One region of the Methylobacterium sp. GC_Met_3 genome, then DNA from elsewhere that is predicted to be linked to it. Evidence: riboswitches for the same ligand, from Rfam matches in the RefSeq annotation. Region 1 holds a riboswitch; the other holds the start of a gene.

What was found. A riboswitch is a leader RNA that binds a small molecule or an ion and turns the genes downstream of it on or off. The one in region 1 is predicted to bind cobalamin.
Region 2: another riboswitch for cobalamin. It lies ahead of OXS27_RS14530 (CbtB domain-containing protein); the one in region 1 lies ahead of OXS27_RS02575 (TonB-dependent receptor).

Annotation. Positions count from the first base shown of each region.
Region 1 covers NZ_JALNUL010000001.1:518,933-527,217, reverse strand. The annotation lists gene OXS27_RS02595 (RluA family pseudouridine synthase) at 1-1,129, opposite strand, end outside; gene OXS27_RS02590 (HigA family addiction module antitoxin) at 1,300-1,674, opposite strand; gene OXS27_RS02585 (HigA family addiction module antitoxin) at 2,218-2,556, opposite strand; cobalamin riboswitch at 3,091-3,288, shown strand; gene OXS27_RS02580 (hypothetical protein) at 3,282-3,422, opposite strand; gene OXS27_RS02575 (TonB-dependent receptor) at 3,563-5,749, shown strand; gene OXS27_RS02570 (PepSY domain-containing protein) at 5,743-7,203, shown strand; gene OXS27_RS02565 (GlxA family transcriptional regulator) at 7,273-8,259, opposite strand.
Region 2 covers NZ_JALNUL010000010.1:11,180-19,464, reverse strand. The annotation lists gene OXS27_RS14545 (DNA polymerase III subunit chi) at 1-333, shown strand, start outside; gene OXS27_RS14540 (peptidase S10) at 399-1,910, shown strand; gene OXS27_RS14535 (DUF4424 family protein) at 1,988-3,010, opposite strand; cobalamin riboswitch at 3,159-3,353, shown strand; gene OXS27_RS14530 (CbtB domain-containing protein) at 3,387-3,569, shown strand; gene OXS27_RS14525 (CbtA family protein) at 3,586-4,323, shown strand; gene OXS27_RS14520 (DUF1636 domain-containing protein) at 4,316-4,717, shown strand; gene cobW (cobalamin biosynthesis protein CobW) at 4,714-5,748, shown strand; gene cobN (cobaltochelatase subunit CobN) at 5,795-8,285, shown strand, end outside.

The DNA.
Region 1 (8,285 bases):
GGGTGCGGCCCGTCACCGGCTTGAACGACAGCCAGGACAGCTTCTGGGCCGCCTGATCGACCATCGCGTAGTAGGTCAGCGCGTGGCTCGCGCCCTCGTCACCGTGCTTGGCGACGCGCATCCGCGCATCGGCGTCGGTCGGCTCGTCCTTGGCGAGGTAGGTCGAGACCCGCCCCTGGCGGACCCGCGGCACGCCGGCGGAGAGCGCCCAATAGATCTTGCGCGCAGCCCGCGAGCGAAAGCTCTTGGCGAGCGTCGCGGCGGCGAGCCGGGTCTTGGCAATGATCAGGCAGCCGGCGGTGTCCTTGTCGAGTCGGTGGACGAGACGGGGCTTCTGGCCGTCCGGGCCGGTCAACGCGGCGAGCAGGCCGTCGACGTGCCGGACCGTCCCGGATCCGCCCTGGACCGCGAGGCCGAACGGCTTGTTGAGGATCATCATGTCGGCATCCTCGTAGAGGATCAGCGACCGGATGAACTCGGCGTCGTCCTGTTCGCGCGCGGGGTTGCGCGGCCGTTCGGAGGGCTGGTCGAGGCGCAGCGGCGGCACGCGCACGTTCATGCCCGGCTCCAGCCGGTCGTTGGGCTTGGCGCGCTTGCCGTCGACCCGCAATTCGCCCTTGCGGACGATGCTTTGCACGCGGGTAAACGGCAGCAGCGGGAAACGAGCGGTCAGGAACCGGTCGATGCGCATGCCGGCCTCGTCCGCCTCGACCGTCAGGGTCTGCACCCCGGAGGCGAGGGTCGCGGATGCGGCGGCGCGCTGCTCGCGGCGGGTCGGGCCGACCTGCGGGGCAGGGGCCCGCTCCGTCGGGCTCGGCCGGGCGGCGGGCTTGATCGCGGACCGCGGCGGGCTTTTCCGTGGGGCGGCCTGAGCTTTTGCCTCGACCTTTGCTTCGCCGTCCGCAGCGCGGGGTGCCGGCTTCTGCGCCGCGGGGGTCGCGCGGTCGGCGGCCCCGGCGGTCCAGGGGTCGCGGGCACCGGCATCGTCGCCCCGGTTGCGAGCCGCGCGTTCTGCGGCGTCGCGGGCGCTGGTGCGGGGGCCCGTGCGGGCGCGCCCGTCCGCCCAAGGCGCACCGGGCGGGGATCTGCGCCCCTTGGGGCCGCCGCGTGAGGGGGGTCGTGTCGTCATGAATCTGCCAGAACCCGCCCCGTTGCGGACGGACCAACCGGGCGCAGCGACCTCCGCTTCGCGGGATTGTGCGCACCGAGGAAGGGGACGGTCTAGCATCGCGGACATGCCGCGGCAAAGGCAGGCGGCCGCGTTCCCAAACAACCCAGCCGGCCCGAGGCCAGCCGGGGTTACGCCCCGGCGAAGCCCCGCCGGATGATCGTCGGCTGCGGAAGCTCGGCCGCCGGGTGCGCGGATCCGGCCATCGGGTCCCTCGCCTTGGCGGCGAGCTCGGTCCGGAGCGCGTGGAATTGCTTGCGTGCTTCGGCGATATCGAATTGGCTTTGCATCTCCATCAGCGTCTCCATCTCGATGCCGAACACCGTCTCGATACGGAACGCCAGTTCCGCGGTCAGAGGTGCCTTCTCGTTGATGAAGTCGAACAGGTCGTGACGCGGCACGTCGAGCAGGCTCGCGGCGTCCATGACGGTGAGGTCGCGCGGCTCGATCACGTTTCGAAGAACGTAGCCGCCAGGATGGCCGGTATTTTGCAGTCGATAGACCATAATCGGCACGCCTTTCGCAAGATATACTTTTGGTCTATTTATCCTTTTGACTATAGACCGAGATTAGTACCCAGAAAGCTTCCGACCTGACCGAGATCTGAAGCAGATAGCTTGACTACGCAGAACGTGGCGCAAGGTTCCACGACAGAGGCTGATCCTTGTCGGTCACCGCAAGATGCATCCAGGGAGTCGATTTTCCCCTCCGTTGCAATATCTTTACTTGCTTTGTATCTCGAATAATTTGCGCATCTTGAACGCGCGGGCGTTTCGCGCGCCGCGATATGGATGCCGCGATCTCGATATCGAAGGCGTTGCCGCAAACAGGCACATGGGCCGCGCCGTGTCGCAGTCCCCATGCCCGCAGAACCGCCCCCGCTGCAATTCCCGCCGACGCACAGGCTGGATGAGATCTGCCGCCGCAGAGCCCTGAAATGCACGCGCGCCGCGGCGAGACGCGGAGCCGTTCCTGTTCCATGACGGTGAGGAACGGCTCCGCGTCATCCGCGACGGGGATGCCAGCGGGAAGGGGCCATGCCGCGACCGTCAGGCGGCCGATCGACGGCCCGACTTGCTCGGTTGCGCGTTCTGCTTGGCAACCATCTGCATCTGGGCGGCGCGCTGGCGTTGGCGCAGGAGGGTGAGGTCGAAGCGCGTCTGCATCTCCATCAGCGCCTCTGCATTGAAGCCGAAGGCTTTCTCGATCTCGAAAGCGATCTCGACCGTCAGACTGGCCCGCTCGGCGAGGAAATCCGACAACCCCTGGCGCGTCACCCCCAATGTGGCAGCGGCCCCCATGATCGTTAGATTGCGTGGCTCGAGAATCTTGCGACGGACGAAGCCGCCGGGGTGAAATGGCTTTGCCAACGTGTAACCCGTATTCATCGTTTAATCCCCAGATTATATCGAGCGATACCCAAGTCATACCAACGTGCTTGCCGTTTCGCGGTGCGGACCAGCACTTCCAGAGTGCCGCACGTTACTTGCGCGTGAAGGAGAAAAACTTTAGCTGCCCGCGTGCCCGCCGAAGATCGCGCGTTTCGATTGGCAGCGAACTCATTACAGATATGAGTTTCAGCGGATCAATCTCTGCTTACGACCTCGTTTGTCTCAAACTTTAATACAGATTTAATCGTTAAGATCATCAAGAGAGAACTGATTTAGCGATCATACCGCCACCAGTCAAGCAATCAGGAGCTGAAACGATCCACCGTTCTCTATCATTTCTTTGATGTGATCTTATTTTTGCAAAGCTGGCGAATGAAAGATCTTGGCCAGATCCATAGCCTCCGGAAGAAATTCATTTCCGGAAGAACGAGACTCCACGTCGCCGGCATCACGCAGCCGTTGGTGGCCCGATCGGCGACTCCGCGACGGTTATCTGAGATATCCACAAGCTTGACCTTGCGGGTGGAAGCAATCAAGCTCGGCCGTGACGGTTCCCTTCGGGGATCAAAAGGGAACGCGGTGTGGGGCTCGCCCCGAGGCCGCGGCTGCCCCCGCAACTGTAAGCGGCGAGCCCTTCACTACCATGTCACTGGGTCGCGAGGCCCGGGAAGACGGTGTCAGGGCGGCGACCCGTGAGCCAGGAGACCTGCCGTCAGCCGTGGTCACACGCGAAACGCGTCGGGCGGGGTGTCCTGACGGGTGTCGAGCCGCCCGTGCGCAAGCACGGTCGACACGGCCTCGTTCGCGGTGACGTGCCACAGCAAGCGCGCCCGCGACGCCACTTCGATGTCCGTCCACGCCATCACCACCTTGCTTTTGCCCGTCCGGGAGGCCTGCGCGCACCTATGGGGCCGGAGCTTGGGAATGGCGCCGTATTTGTAATGTTATTACATTGCGAATATGGGACATGGGCAGCGCGGGCCGCGCCAGGATCCCGTTCCCCATGTCTCCATCGACGCTTCGTACCCGTTCCGGCCGGCCTGCTCCGCTGTACGGTGGCCTCCTCCTCGCACTCCTCGCGAGTCCGGGTGCCGCGCAGGAGATCGTCACGCTCGACCAGCTTTCCGTGGAAGGTGAGGGCGGAGACCCGAACCGCGCCAGCCCGACCGGCCTCAACCTGCGCACCCGCGACAGGACCGCGAGCCGCCTCGGCCTGACCCCGCTGGAGACGCCCGCCAGCCTCGACATCGTGTCGGGCGAGACTGCGCGGCTGCGCGGCCAGGACACGATCGCCGAGGCCGTGACGCAGGACGCCACCGGCATCACCACGATCGCTGCGCCCGGCAACGGCAACGGCGCGTTCACCGCCCGCGGTTTCGCCGGCCCAAACTCGATCCAGCAGCTCTACGACGGCACGCGCTTCTATGTCGGCGCCAACACCGTGACCTTCCCGTTCGACACGTGGAATGTCGAGCGGATCGAGGTGCTGCGGGGGCCGTCCTCGGTGCTATACGGCGACGGCGCCATCGGCGGCGTCATCAACGTGGTGCCCAAGAAGCCGGTCTTCGTGCCGATCAACGCCGCTCGCGCCGTGGTGGGCACGGACGGTGTGGCGCGGCTCGCCTTCGATTCCGGCGGCGGGATCGGGCAGGCGGAGTTCGGCGACACCTTCGCGTACCGCCTCAACGTCAGCGGCAACCGCGCCGATGGTTGGATCCGGCCCGAGGGCGATTTCCGCAACCTCGCGGTCTCGGCAGCCCTGCTGTTCCGGCCGAGCGCCGACCTCGCCTTCACGCTGAGCCACGATCTCGGCTACCAGGAGCCGGCCCGCTACTGGGGCACACCGCTGGTCGAAGGTCGGATCCCGGACCTGATCCGGTTCAACAACTACAATGTCCGCGACGCGAAGATCACCTGGGCCGACAACTGGACCCAGTTCAAGACCGAGTGGTCGCCCTCGGCCGACATCACGATCCGCAACACCGCCTACCGGCTCACCAGCCGGCGCCATTGGCTCGATGTCGAGCAGTATTCCTACAACCGCGGCACCGGCCTGGTGGACCGGGGCGACTACCTCGAGATCTACCACAGTCAGGAGCAGGTCGGGGATCGGCTCGACGCGACGGTCAGGGGCAGCCTGTTCGGCTTGCCGAACCAGTTCGTGACCGGGTTCGACGTGAACCACATCGATTTCCGCCACACCAACAACTTCACTTTCGACCAGAGCACCAGCGTGCCGCTCACCGGCTACGATCCGGGTTTCTTCCCGCAGAACGGTCGGGCCCGTCCGGCCTATGCCACGCAGACGAACCAAGCCTCGGTCTTTGCCGAGGACCGCGTGATCCTGTCGGAAAAACTCTCGTTCCTCACGGGCGTGCGCCTCGACGTGCCGACGCTGAACAGGGAGGATCTGCAGACCGGTTCGCGCTTCGAGAAGACCTACCGGGCCCTCGGCTACCGGTTCGGCCTCGTCTACAATCCGACGCCGGACAGCGCGCTCTACGCCCAGTACAGCGTGGCGACCGATCCGGTGAACAGCCTGATCACGCTGAACCAGTCGCTGGCCGGCTTCAAGCTCGCCACGGGCGATCAGGTCGAGATCGGCGCCAAGGGTCTCGCCTTCGGCGGCGCCCTGGAATGGACGATCGCCGGCTACCGGATCGTCAAGGACAACCTGATCTCGGCGATCCCGGGGCAGCCGACGCTGTCCACGCAGGTCGGAAGCCAGTCCTCGCAAGGGTTCGAGCTGGCGCTCGGCTGGCTCTTCGCCCCAGGCTGGCGGCTCGACGGCAACCTCGCGCTCCTGCACGCGCAATACGACCGGTTCGACCAGTCAGTGGGCGGCGCCACCGTCTCGTATGCCGGGAACCAGCCGATCGACGTGCCCGAGCGCGTCGCCAATCTCTGGCTGACCTGGGATGTCGCACGCGACTGGACCGCACGGGTCTGGCTTCAGAACGTCGGCCAGGTCTACAGCGATTTCGGCAACACGGCGCGGCGGCCGGCCTACAACCTCGTCAACCTCGTGCTCGACCATCAGGTCACGGAGGCGTCGCGCCTGTCGCTGCGGGTCTACAACCTGTTCGACAAGGTCTACGCGATCTCGGGCAACGCCGTGAACGGGGTCGGGACCAATTGGCTGCTCGGGCGCCCGCGCTCGGTCGAGGTCGCCTACACGGTGACGTGGTGAGGCTGTCGCGGCGGCTCGGTAAGGCGGGCCGCCGCTGGCTGCTGCTGTTCCACCGCTGGGCCGGCATCGCCGCGGGGCTGTTCTTCGCCCTGTGGATCGGTTCCGGGCTGGTGATGCTCTACGTGCCGTTCCCGATGCTCACCGAGGCCGAGCGCCTGCGGCGGCTGACTCCAATCGCCTGGGATCGAGTCACGGTCTCACCGGACGAGGCGCTCCGCGTCAGTGGCCTCGGCGGCGTACCCGCTGCCGTCACCCTGGAGATGCAGGGCACCGAGCCGGTCTACCGGATCGAAGGTCAGGATAGCGCCCGCGCAACGGTCTCGGCGCGGACCGGTGCACGGCTCGGCCCGCTGACGCCCGAAGATGCGCGGCATCTCGCGGCCGAGGGGGCTCCGGACGCGCGGGTCGAGTTGGTCGATCGCGACCAGTGGACGGTCACGGCCCGGTACGATCCGCTCCGCCCCTTCCTGAAAGTCGCCCTCGGCGACCCGGCGGGGACCGAACTCTACCTTTCGCAAAGAACCGGCGCAGTCGCCCTCGATACGACCCGGTTCGAACGGGGCTGGAACTTGGTCGGCGCGGTGACGCACTGGATCTACCTCACGCCGCTGCGCGCCCGCGCGGAGCTGTGGCGGACGGTGCTGTTGTGGCTCTCCGGCTTCGCGGCCCTCGGCGCGCTGAGCGGAGGCGCGATCGGGATCTGGCGCCTGCGCCTCCGGCGCCGCTACGCGGGCGGGGCCGTGACGCCCTATCGCGGGCTCGCGCGCTGGCATCATCTGCTCGGCCTCGCGGGCGGTTTCGGACTGAGCGTGTTCATCGTCAGCGGCTGGATCTCGATGAACCCGAACCGCTGGTTCGCGTCGACCAGTCCGCCCGCTGCGTTGCGAACCGCCTATGCCGGATCCCCGCCGGCCCTCGCGCTCGACCCGCAACGCCTGCGCGATTGCGCCGTGCCAAACACCCGCGCCCTGCGCTTCGCGGCGATCGGCGGACGCTGGTGGATCGTCGCCGAGGCGCCGGACGGACCCCGAACGGTCGGGGCGGACGGCGCGACCGTGCTGGACGTGCGCACCATCGCGTTGGCCGCAGCGGGCGAATTTGCGGACGGCCCCCTCCGGTCGATCCGCTCGCTGACGGCCTACGACGCCTACTGGTATCCCCACGGGACCGATCCGCGGCCGCTTCCGGTGTTGCGCCTGCGCTTCGGCGATCCGGCCGCCACATGGCTCCACGTCGATCCCCGGGACGGCACGATCCTCCAGCGCCTGGACCGCTCGGGCCGGATCAACCGCTGGCTGTTCAACGCCGCGCACCGGCTCGACCTGCCGGGGCTCACCGGCGACCGGCCCCTGCACGACGCGGCCCAGTGGGTGCTGAACTTGCTGGCCGCGGGGATCGCGGTGACGGGGATCGTGGCAGGCTGGCGCAGGCTGCGCCGGACCCGCTCGGCGTGAGGATGATCCCACACGCTTCGCGGGGCGGTTGCCATGACGCGCGGCTCTCAACCCGTTTCGTGACGCGCTTTACTGCGCCGAACCGGTGGCCGCCACTTCGACGGAGAGCGCTCGCGGTGCTGGGAGATGGCGGGCTTGGCGTTTGATGACCTGGGGCGGCTGGCCGAACGCCCGCAGGAAGGCCCGCCGCATCCGTTCCCGGTCGGCAAAGCCCGTCTCCTGGGCCACCGTGTCCAGCGAATGCCGACCGTCCTCCAGCATCGTCCGGGCGGCCTCCAGGCGAAGGTTCTCGACGGCCTTCGCGGGTGATTGGCCGGTTTCCTCCCGGAAGATGCGGCTGAACTGGCGCGGGCTCAGATGGGCCGCCTCCGCCAGCTCCTCGACCGAGAGCGCATTCCCGAGCTTGCTCCGCGCGTAGGCCAGGACCTTCTGGACCCGATCGGACCGTGGCTGAAGCTCAAGCAGGGCGGAGAACTGCGATTGGCCGCCCGTCCTGCGGTGATAGACGACGAGCTTTCGGGCGATCCCCTTCGAGATCTCGGGCCCGAGGTCGTCCTCGACCAAGGCCAGCGTGAGGTCGATCCCCGCCGTCATGCCCGCCGAGGTCCAGACGTTGCCGTCCGAGACGAAGATGCGGTCGTCATCGACCCTGATCGACGGGTAGAGCCGTTGCAGCTCGCGGGCATGGGCCCAATGGGTCGCTGCCTTCCGGCCTTCGAGCAGGCCCGCTTCGGCGAGGAGGAACGCGCCCGTACAGGTCGCGGCAATCCGGCGCGCGGTGGAGGCCGTCTCGCGCAACCGCGCGATCAGGCCGGGGGCCGCCGGGTCGACCTTGATCGCGCCCACGACGAGGACCGTATCGAAGCGCCGGCCCGCGAAGGGCTCGGTCTCGATGACCATCCCCATGGAGGTCCTGATCGGCCCGCCCCCCTCGGACAGGAACGTCACGTCGTAGAAATCGCGACCGAGTTCCAGGTTGGCGAACTCGAACGCCGACAGGGGGGCCAGGTTCATGACCTGGAATCCGGGAAACACCACAACGCCGATGGACGGCATGGAAGACCCCTCAGCGGAATGTCTGA
Region 2 (8,285 bases), on a different contig from region 1:
CGCCTTCAGGCGCTCGACGATCATCTCTGGACCTATTCGGACGAGAGCTTCCTGCCGCACGGCACCGACCGCGAGCCCGATACCGGGAGCCAACCGGTTGTCCTGACCCTGCGGGACGTGAACCCCAACACGGCCTCGATCCGCTTCCTCGTGGAAGGCGCCGACCTGCCGCCGGATGCGAACGCGTACGAGCGGATCTGCATCCTGTTCGACGGGACCGATCAGGACGCCCTGTTGCGTGCCCGTGAGCAATGGAAGCAGGCCAAGGAGGCCGGCCACACGGTCGCCTATTGGCAGCAGGACGATTCGGGTCGCTGGAACAAGAAGGCCTGACAGTGATCCGCAACAAAGGTTTCGCCTGCGCCACGCTCGGCCTCGCCCTGGCGTTCAGCGCGTCCCTGCCGCTCGGCGCCCAGGAGGCGCCGCATGGCCATCCCCGGCCGGAGGCCCGGCAGGCGCCCCGCGGTCCCGAGGGACGCCGCCTGCCGCCCGATTCGACGACGCAGCACAGCTTGGTGCTGCCCGATGGCCGGACGCTCGCCTTCACCGCCACCGCCGGAAGCCTGCCGCTGGTCGATGAATCGGGGAAGCTTCAGGCCGAGATCGCCTACGTGGCCTACACGATGGCGCCCGAGGCCGGGCGCCCGCGCCCGGTCACCTTCGCGGTGAATGGCGGCCCCGGTGCGGCCTCGGCCTATCTGAACATCGGGGCAATCGGCCCATGGCGGCTGCCGACCGGCGGCGACCACATCAGCCCGTCGCAGCCGGTGGCGCTCACCCCGAATGACGGCACGTGGCTCGACTTCACCGACCTCGTCTTCATCGATCCGGTCGGAACCGGCTACAGCCGCGCGGCGGACGGCAACGGCAAGGCCTATTGGTCGGTCGATTCGGACGCCGCGACCCTGTCGGCCGTCATCGCCCGCTATCTGCGCGTCAACGACCGCATGGCGAGCCCGAAATTCTACGTGGGCGAGAGCTACGGCGGCTTCCGGGGTCCGCTGATCGCCGAAAAGCTTCAGGAGGATATCGGCGTCGGCCTGTCCGGAATGGTGCTGCTCTCGCCGGTGCTCGATTTCGCGTGGCTGGAGGCGCCCCGGGCCAATCCCTGGGGCTACGTGCTCAAGCTGCCGTCCCTCGCGGCCGGTGCGCTGGAGCGGAAGGGCACCGTGCCGACGCCGGCGCTGCTCGGGGAGGCCGAGGCCTACGCCTCCGGCCCGTATCTGTCGGATCTGCTCAAAGGTCCGTCCGATGCAGGCGCGGTCGCCCGGATGACCGAGACGGTCGCGCCCCTGGTCGGGCTCGACGCCGCACTCGTGCGTTCTCAGGCGGCGCGGCTGTCCACCCGGAGCGTCCAGCGCGAGATCGACCGGGTTGGGGGTCGCGTCGCCAGCGCCTACGACACCGGGATCACCGGATGGGACCCGAATCCGGACGCAACGCAGTCGAACTTCGACGATCCGCAGCTCACTGCGATTCAGGCACCGCTGACCAGCGCGATGCTCGACCTCTACGCCCGCACGCTCAAGTGGCCCGTGCCGAATATGCGCTACGAGCTCCTGAACAACGCCGTGAATCACGGCTGGAGCTGGGGCTCGGGACGGCAGGCACCGGAGGTGTTCTCCAATCTCAAGGGCGCCCTGGCGCTCGACGGGCAGCTCCGGGTCCTGGTGGCGCACGGCTTCACGGACCTTGTGACCCCCTACTTCGCCTCGAAGCTCCTGCTCGCCCAGGCCCCCGCCTACGCGGCCGGGCGCCTGGACCTCGCGGTCTATCCCGGGGGGCACATGTTCTACACGCGAGCCGATTCGCGGGCGGCGTTCCACCGGGATGTGGCGCGGCTCTACGCGGATGCCCTCAAGGCCCGCGACGGAGATGCGAAACCGGGGCAGACGAAGGACGCGCCCTAGCGGTCGGCGGCCTCGCAACGGGCCGTTTCAGCAGCCGGACGATCCGGAGCTGGGCCGAACGCGGGGCGGGGACAGGTTTATAGAGGGGGCAAAGCCGATACGCGCGGAGCGCTCTTCAGGAAGAGCACATCGATATCGCGGCGTGGCACAAAGTCCTTCACGACCATCTCGACGGTCGTCGGACCCGTCTTTTTGAGATCGCTGCCGCAGAACGCGACCATCGTGGACGGATCACCTTTGTCCACGATCAGCTTGAACGTGCCGATCGTTCCGGTCCCGGCAGGGAAGAGATAGGTGAGATAGCGTTCGTAGGCCTGGAAGGACCGGCTGCCGTCGGCGCTCGCCCGCCGATACAGGGCCTGGGCCGAGCGCGCGAAGGCGGGATCCGTGCAGAACCGGTCGGCGTAACGCGCCATCTGGGACGAACCCAGATCCGGCGAACCGAACGAAAGGCTGGACTGCCCGCTGAGGCTCGGCGTGAAGCCCTGCCGAACGGCGACATCGCGCCCTGCCGGAAAGATCTGCCGGCGCCAGTACCGCGATTTCAGCGTCCAGAGCGGGACGTCCGAGATCGTCCCGTCCTTGTGGACCTGCCGATCGAGAAAGCCGGCCTCGATAAGGGCGTGGCGCCGCGGCTCCGACAGCCGGCGCAGCGGGACCTTTGTCGCCGCAACGGTCGGTACGGGCGGGAGGCCCAGGTGGTTAAGCTCGGTGGTGATCTCGACCGACTGGCCGTTGCGCATCAGGAAGGCCTGCTGGTCGAGCTGCCACGGAACGGCCTGGCCATCGACCGTGGCGTTGAAGGCGAGGACGTTGGCCTGGGCCGGATCGGGGATGGCAACCGCCATCACGGGCGCGCCGACGAGGTCGGGCATCGGGAACGCCACGATGGCCGCGATGTCGGTTCCGGTCGGGTTGCGGAACCGGTAATCGGCCCTGACTTCCTGCTCCGAGAGATACAGGTCTTCCGCCACAAGCGTGATCGCGCTGCCCTGCTCCAGGACGAGGTTCCCCGCCTTGAGCGCGGCATCCGTGTCATCGGCCTGGGCCGGCAGGGATGACGCCGCGAGAAGGGCAAGGACCAGCCATAGGACTCTCATCACGATCACGCATCTCGGTTGTGGCTATGGACGGCCAGCCCGGCCGCCGCGACCGTGGGGATCCCCGGCCCGCTGACCAGTCCCCACCGTTCGCGAGGCGGCGGAAATGATTCCGCCGCGCCTCCGTTGTGCGAGAGCTGTCATGCGTCTACAACGACCGCGTGACGGTGCCCCGGCGACGGGGTGAAAAGGGAATGCGGTGAGGGGTGCGAACCCCGATTCCGCGGCTGCCCCCGCAACTGTGAGCGGCGAGCGCCTGCCGAGAGCCACCGGAGCGATCCGGGAAGGCGGCAGGGGCGTCGAGCCGCGAGCCAGGAGACCTGCCGTCACGACAGGATCCCGCGTTGCCGCCGGTGGGGCGGCTGGAGACAGACCCATGACAACCTCGACCCTCGCCCCCGTCACCGTCGGTGCCCGCGCGTCCGAGCGCCCCGTGGCGGTCGCGCTCGCGGCTTTCCTCGGCCTCGGCCTGCTGTTCATGGTCGGCTTTTCGCCGGCGATCGCGTTCCACAACGCGGCTCACGACTTCCGGCATACCCAGAACTTCCCCTGTCACTGACGCCATCGTCGCAGGGATGATCATCCGGCTTCTGTCGGCGGCGTTGGCCGCCGGCTTCTTCGCGGCCGTCGTCGTGATGGGCCTCGAACTCACGCTGACCTCGCCGCTGATTGTGGCGGCCGAGCGCTACGAGCAGGCCGAGCCCAGTCATCAGGCCGCCCGCACACTGCCGATCGTTCTCGCTCATGCCGGCCACGATCATGCCGCGCCGGACACGGCACCGGAATGGCAACCGGGCGCGGGTCTGCCGCGCATGGCCTTCACCGGACTTGCGACCCTGGTGGGTGCCGTCGGCTACGCGCTCCTGCTCGGTGCCGTGATGCTCGCCTGCGGGCGGGAGCCAACGCCGCAGGTCGCCGTGGCCTTCGCGGTGGCGGGTTTCGCCAGCGTCGCCCTGGCACCCGGCCTCGGCCTGCCGCCGGAGTTGCCGGGCAGTGAGGCAGCACCGCTGGCCGTCCGGCAAGCGTGGTGGGTCATGACCGCCGCGTCCACCGCCATGGGCCTCTACCTGATCGCCGTGCGCCGATCGCTGATCGCCATCCTGGGCGGGGTCGTCCTGATCATCGCGCCGCACGTGGTCGGCGCGCCGCAGGCGCCGGAAGGGGCGTCAGCGCTGCCGGCGGCACTGGCCGCGCAGTTCGCCGCGCGCTCGCTGGCGATCAGCTTCGTGTTCTGGATGCTGCTGGGCCTCGGGTTCAGTCGGGCCTGGCTGGTGTTCGGCCGCGGGACCGCGCGGGGCACGGCCCATGGCTGAGACCGTCCTCTACGTCTGCACGACGTGCCGCCGCGACGGTGACGACCCCGAGGGCCCCAGGGCCGGCGCCCGCCTCCTCGACGCCCTGCGCGTTCGGGCCGAGGGTGCCGTCGATCTGCGCGTCGAGCCGGTGGAGTGCCTGTCGGTCTGCAAGCGCCCCTGCACGGTGGCGGTCGCCGCGGCGGACCGCTGGACCTACGTGTACGGCGACATGGACCCGGCCGCCTCCGCCGAGATCATTCTCGCCGGGCTCGCCGCCTACGCCGCGACGCCCGACGGCATCGTGCCGTGGCGCGAGCGACCGACCGAATTCAAGAAGGGCGTGATCGCCCGGATCCCCCCCTTCCCTGCACCGCGCCCGATTCCGGCCGGCACCCTGGAGGCCGCCGAATGACGATTGTCGCCAAGATCCCCTGCACCATCGTCACGGGCTTCCTCGGCGCCGGCAAGACGACGCTGGTCCGCCACGTGATCGAGAACGCGAAGGGCCGGCGCCTCGCCATCCTGGTCAACGAGTTCGGTGATGTCGGCTTCGACAAGTCGTTCCTGGCCGCCTGCGGCGTCGAGGGTTGCACCGAGGACTCCATCGTCGAGCTGCCGAACGGCTGCATCTGCTGCACGGTGGCGGACGATTTCGTTCCGGCCCTCGAGACGCTGCTCGCCCGTACCGAGCCGCCGGAGCACATCCTGATCGAGACCTCGGGCCTCGCGCTGCCGAAGCCTCTGGTCCAGGCCTTCCAATGGCCGGCGATCCGCTCGCGGGTCACGGTGGACGGCGTGGTGGCGGTGGTGGACGGGCCGGCGGTCGCCGCAGGTGTGTTCGCGGAGGATCCCGCGGCGCTGGCCGCCCAGCGGGCCGCCGACCAATCGGTCGATCACGACAATCCGCTGGAGGAGGTGTTCGAGGACCAGCTCCTCTGCGCCGACCTCGTGGTGCTCAACAAGGTCGATCTGATCGACGCCGACACCCGCGCCCGGGTCCGGGCCGAGGTCGAGGGGCATCTGCCGCGCGCCGTGAAGGTGGTGGAGACCGAGAAGGGCGTCATCGATCCACGGGTTCTGCTGGGCCTCGGCGCGGCGGCCGAAGATGATCTGGATGCCCGCCCGTCCCACCACGGCGAGGGTGAGGACCATGATCACGACGACTTCGAGACCGTAGCGCTGCCGATCCGCCCGGCGGTGACGGCGGCCGATCTCGCGACCCGCGTCGAGAAGGCGGCTGAGACTGCTGGCGTGCTGCGGATCAAGGGGTTCGCCGAGGTCGAGGGCAAGGCGATGCGCCTCGTGGTGCAGGGTGTCGGCCGGCGCGTTGCCCACCATTTCGATCGGCCCTGGCGGTCGGGCGAGGCGCGCGATGGAGCGCTCGTGGTGATCGGCTTGAAGGGCTTCGATCGGGACGCCGTCGCGACGGCGCTCGCGGGATGAGACCCGTCGCGCGCGTCCGTCCGGTCAACACCTAGGGACGCGGGCGATGCATCTTGTGCGCATCGATGCCGTCTCCCTCGACGAGGGCGAGGCGGCGGTGGATCTCGGGCAGGAGCCCGGCGATCTCGTCGTGCTGTCCTTCACCGACAGCGACCTCGCCGGGATCGCGCGGGCGTATGCCGTGGAGCCGGGCCTCCCGAGCCTGCGCCTCGCCAAGATGGCCAAGCTGCGGCACCCGCTCTCGGTCGATTTCTACGTGGAGCGCATCGTGGCGCGCGCCAAGATCGTGGTGATCCGCTGCCTCGGGGGGCTCGATTACTGGCGCTACGGGGTCGAGCGCTGCGCCGAGGCAGCGCGGGCGCATGGGGTGGTGCTGGCGGTGCTGCCGGGCGACGACCGGCCCGACCCACGGCTTGCCGCCTCCTCGACCGATCCCGCGCTTGCGGACCGGCTCGACGCCTATTTCCGCGCTGGCGGCCCCGAGAACCTGCGCCAGATGTTGCGGCTCCTCGCGAGCCGGATCGGCGCGGACCTTCCGGTCGAGCCGCCCCAACCATTGCCCCGGGGCTTCGCGTGGTGCCCGGGCTGTACGACGCCGCCCCTCGCTCAGGCCGTGGCGGCGGCGGAAACCGCGATCCCGCTCGCGGACGCACGGGCAGAACCCCTCGCCCTGCTCCTCGTCTACCGCTCCGCCGTCCTCGGCGGTGACACTGCGCCGTTCGTCGCGCTGATCGCGGCCCTGCGCGCCCGCGGGATCGGCGTGCTGCCGATGGCCGTGTCGAGCCTGAAGGAACCCGTGGCCGCAACCGCAGTCGCGGCGGCCGTGCGGGCGCGCCGGCCCGATCTCGTCATTGCGGCAACCGCCTTCTCGGCGCGCGAGGACGGGACCGACTTCGTCCTCGACGGCGCCGATTGTCCGGTGCTGCAGGCCTTCACGGTCGGGTCGCCGCAGGCGGCCTGGGAGGCCTCGGCCCGGGGGCTCGGTGCGGCTGATCTCGCCATGCAGGTGGCGCTTCCGGAATTCGACGGCCGGCTCTCGGGCTTCCCGATCTCGTTCAAGGAAGAAGCGGCCGAGATCGAAGGCTTCGCCGAGCGCCGGGCCGTGCCCTACGCACCCGGAATCGCGGCGCTCGCCGACCGGGCCGCCGGCTGGCTGCGGCTCGCCGCCCGGCCTCGGGACGCGCGGCGCATCGCGATGGTCCTGTCCGATTATCCGGCGCGGGGCGGCCGGGCCGGCTTCGCGGTCGGCCTGGATACGCCGGAGAGCGCCCGGGCCATCGCCACGGACCTCGCCGCCTCCGGCTATGCCGGGTGTACCTTGCCCGAAGCCGGCGCGCTGATGACGACGCTGACCGAGGGGCCGGCGGACTTCTGTGTGCCGCTGATCGCCTACCGGGCGTGGCTCGACGGCCTGCCCGCCGCGACCCGCGGCACGATCACCCAGGCCTGGGGCGAGCCCGAGACCGATGCCGCCTGCACGGAGGGCGCGTTCCGGTTCCGGATGGCGGATGCCCGCCGAGCCGCGGATCCGCAGAGCGGCGGCCTGACAGTGTTCCTTCAGCCGGATCGCGGGCGCGATCCCGATCGCAAGGCCGGCTACCACGATCCCGAGCGTGTCCCGACTCACGCCTACCTCGCCTTCCACCTCGGCCTGCGGCAGCGCTTCGACGTGCTGGTCCAGCTCGGCACCCACGGCACGACCGAATGGCTGCCCGGCAAGGCCGTGGCCTTGTCTCCGGAATGCTTCCCGGCGCTCTGTGTCGGTGCCCTGCCGGTGATCTACCCGTTCATCGTGGACGATCCCGGTGAGGCCGCTCCGCTCAAGCGCCGGCTCGGCGGCGTCGCACTCGGTCATCTGACACCCGAAGTCGCCAGCCACGACCTTTCTCCCGAGGCGGCCCGGCTGCGTGAGCTCGTCGAAGAATACAGCGCCGCCAGCGTCCTCGATCCCCGCCGGGCGACCCTGATCGCCAGCGCCATCCTGGAGGAGGCCGGGGGCGCCGGGCTGCTCGACGGCGCCGGGATCGGCCCCGACACGCCGATGGACGAGGCGCTGACGCGGCTCGACGCCCATCTGTGCGATCTCGGCGAGACGAGCTTCCGCGATGGGCTGCACGTCTTCGGCCGCGCCCCTGACGACGCCCTCGCCCCGGTCGTGACGAGCGCGGCAGCCGAACGGGCGGGACTCCTCGCCGCCCTGGACGGCCGGTTCGTCCAGCCGGGCCCGTCCGGCTCCCCGTCCCGCGGGCGCGCGGACGTGCTCCCCACCGGGCGAAACCTCGCCACGCTGGATCCGCGTGCGATTCCGAGCCGCGCCGCCGCGCTCCTGGGGGCGAAGGCCGCCGAGGCGGTGGTGACGCGCTACCTTCAGGATGAAGGGGCCTATCCGGCCCGGATCGTGATGGATCTCTGGGCCTCGCCGACCCTGCGCACCAGCGGCGAGGATGTGGCGCACGCGCTGGCCCTTATGGGTGTCCGGCCCGTCTGGGACCATGCCAGCACCCGCGTCACAGGCTTCGAGGTGCTGCCGCTGGCCA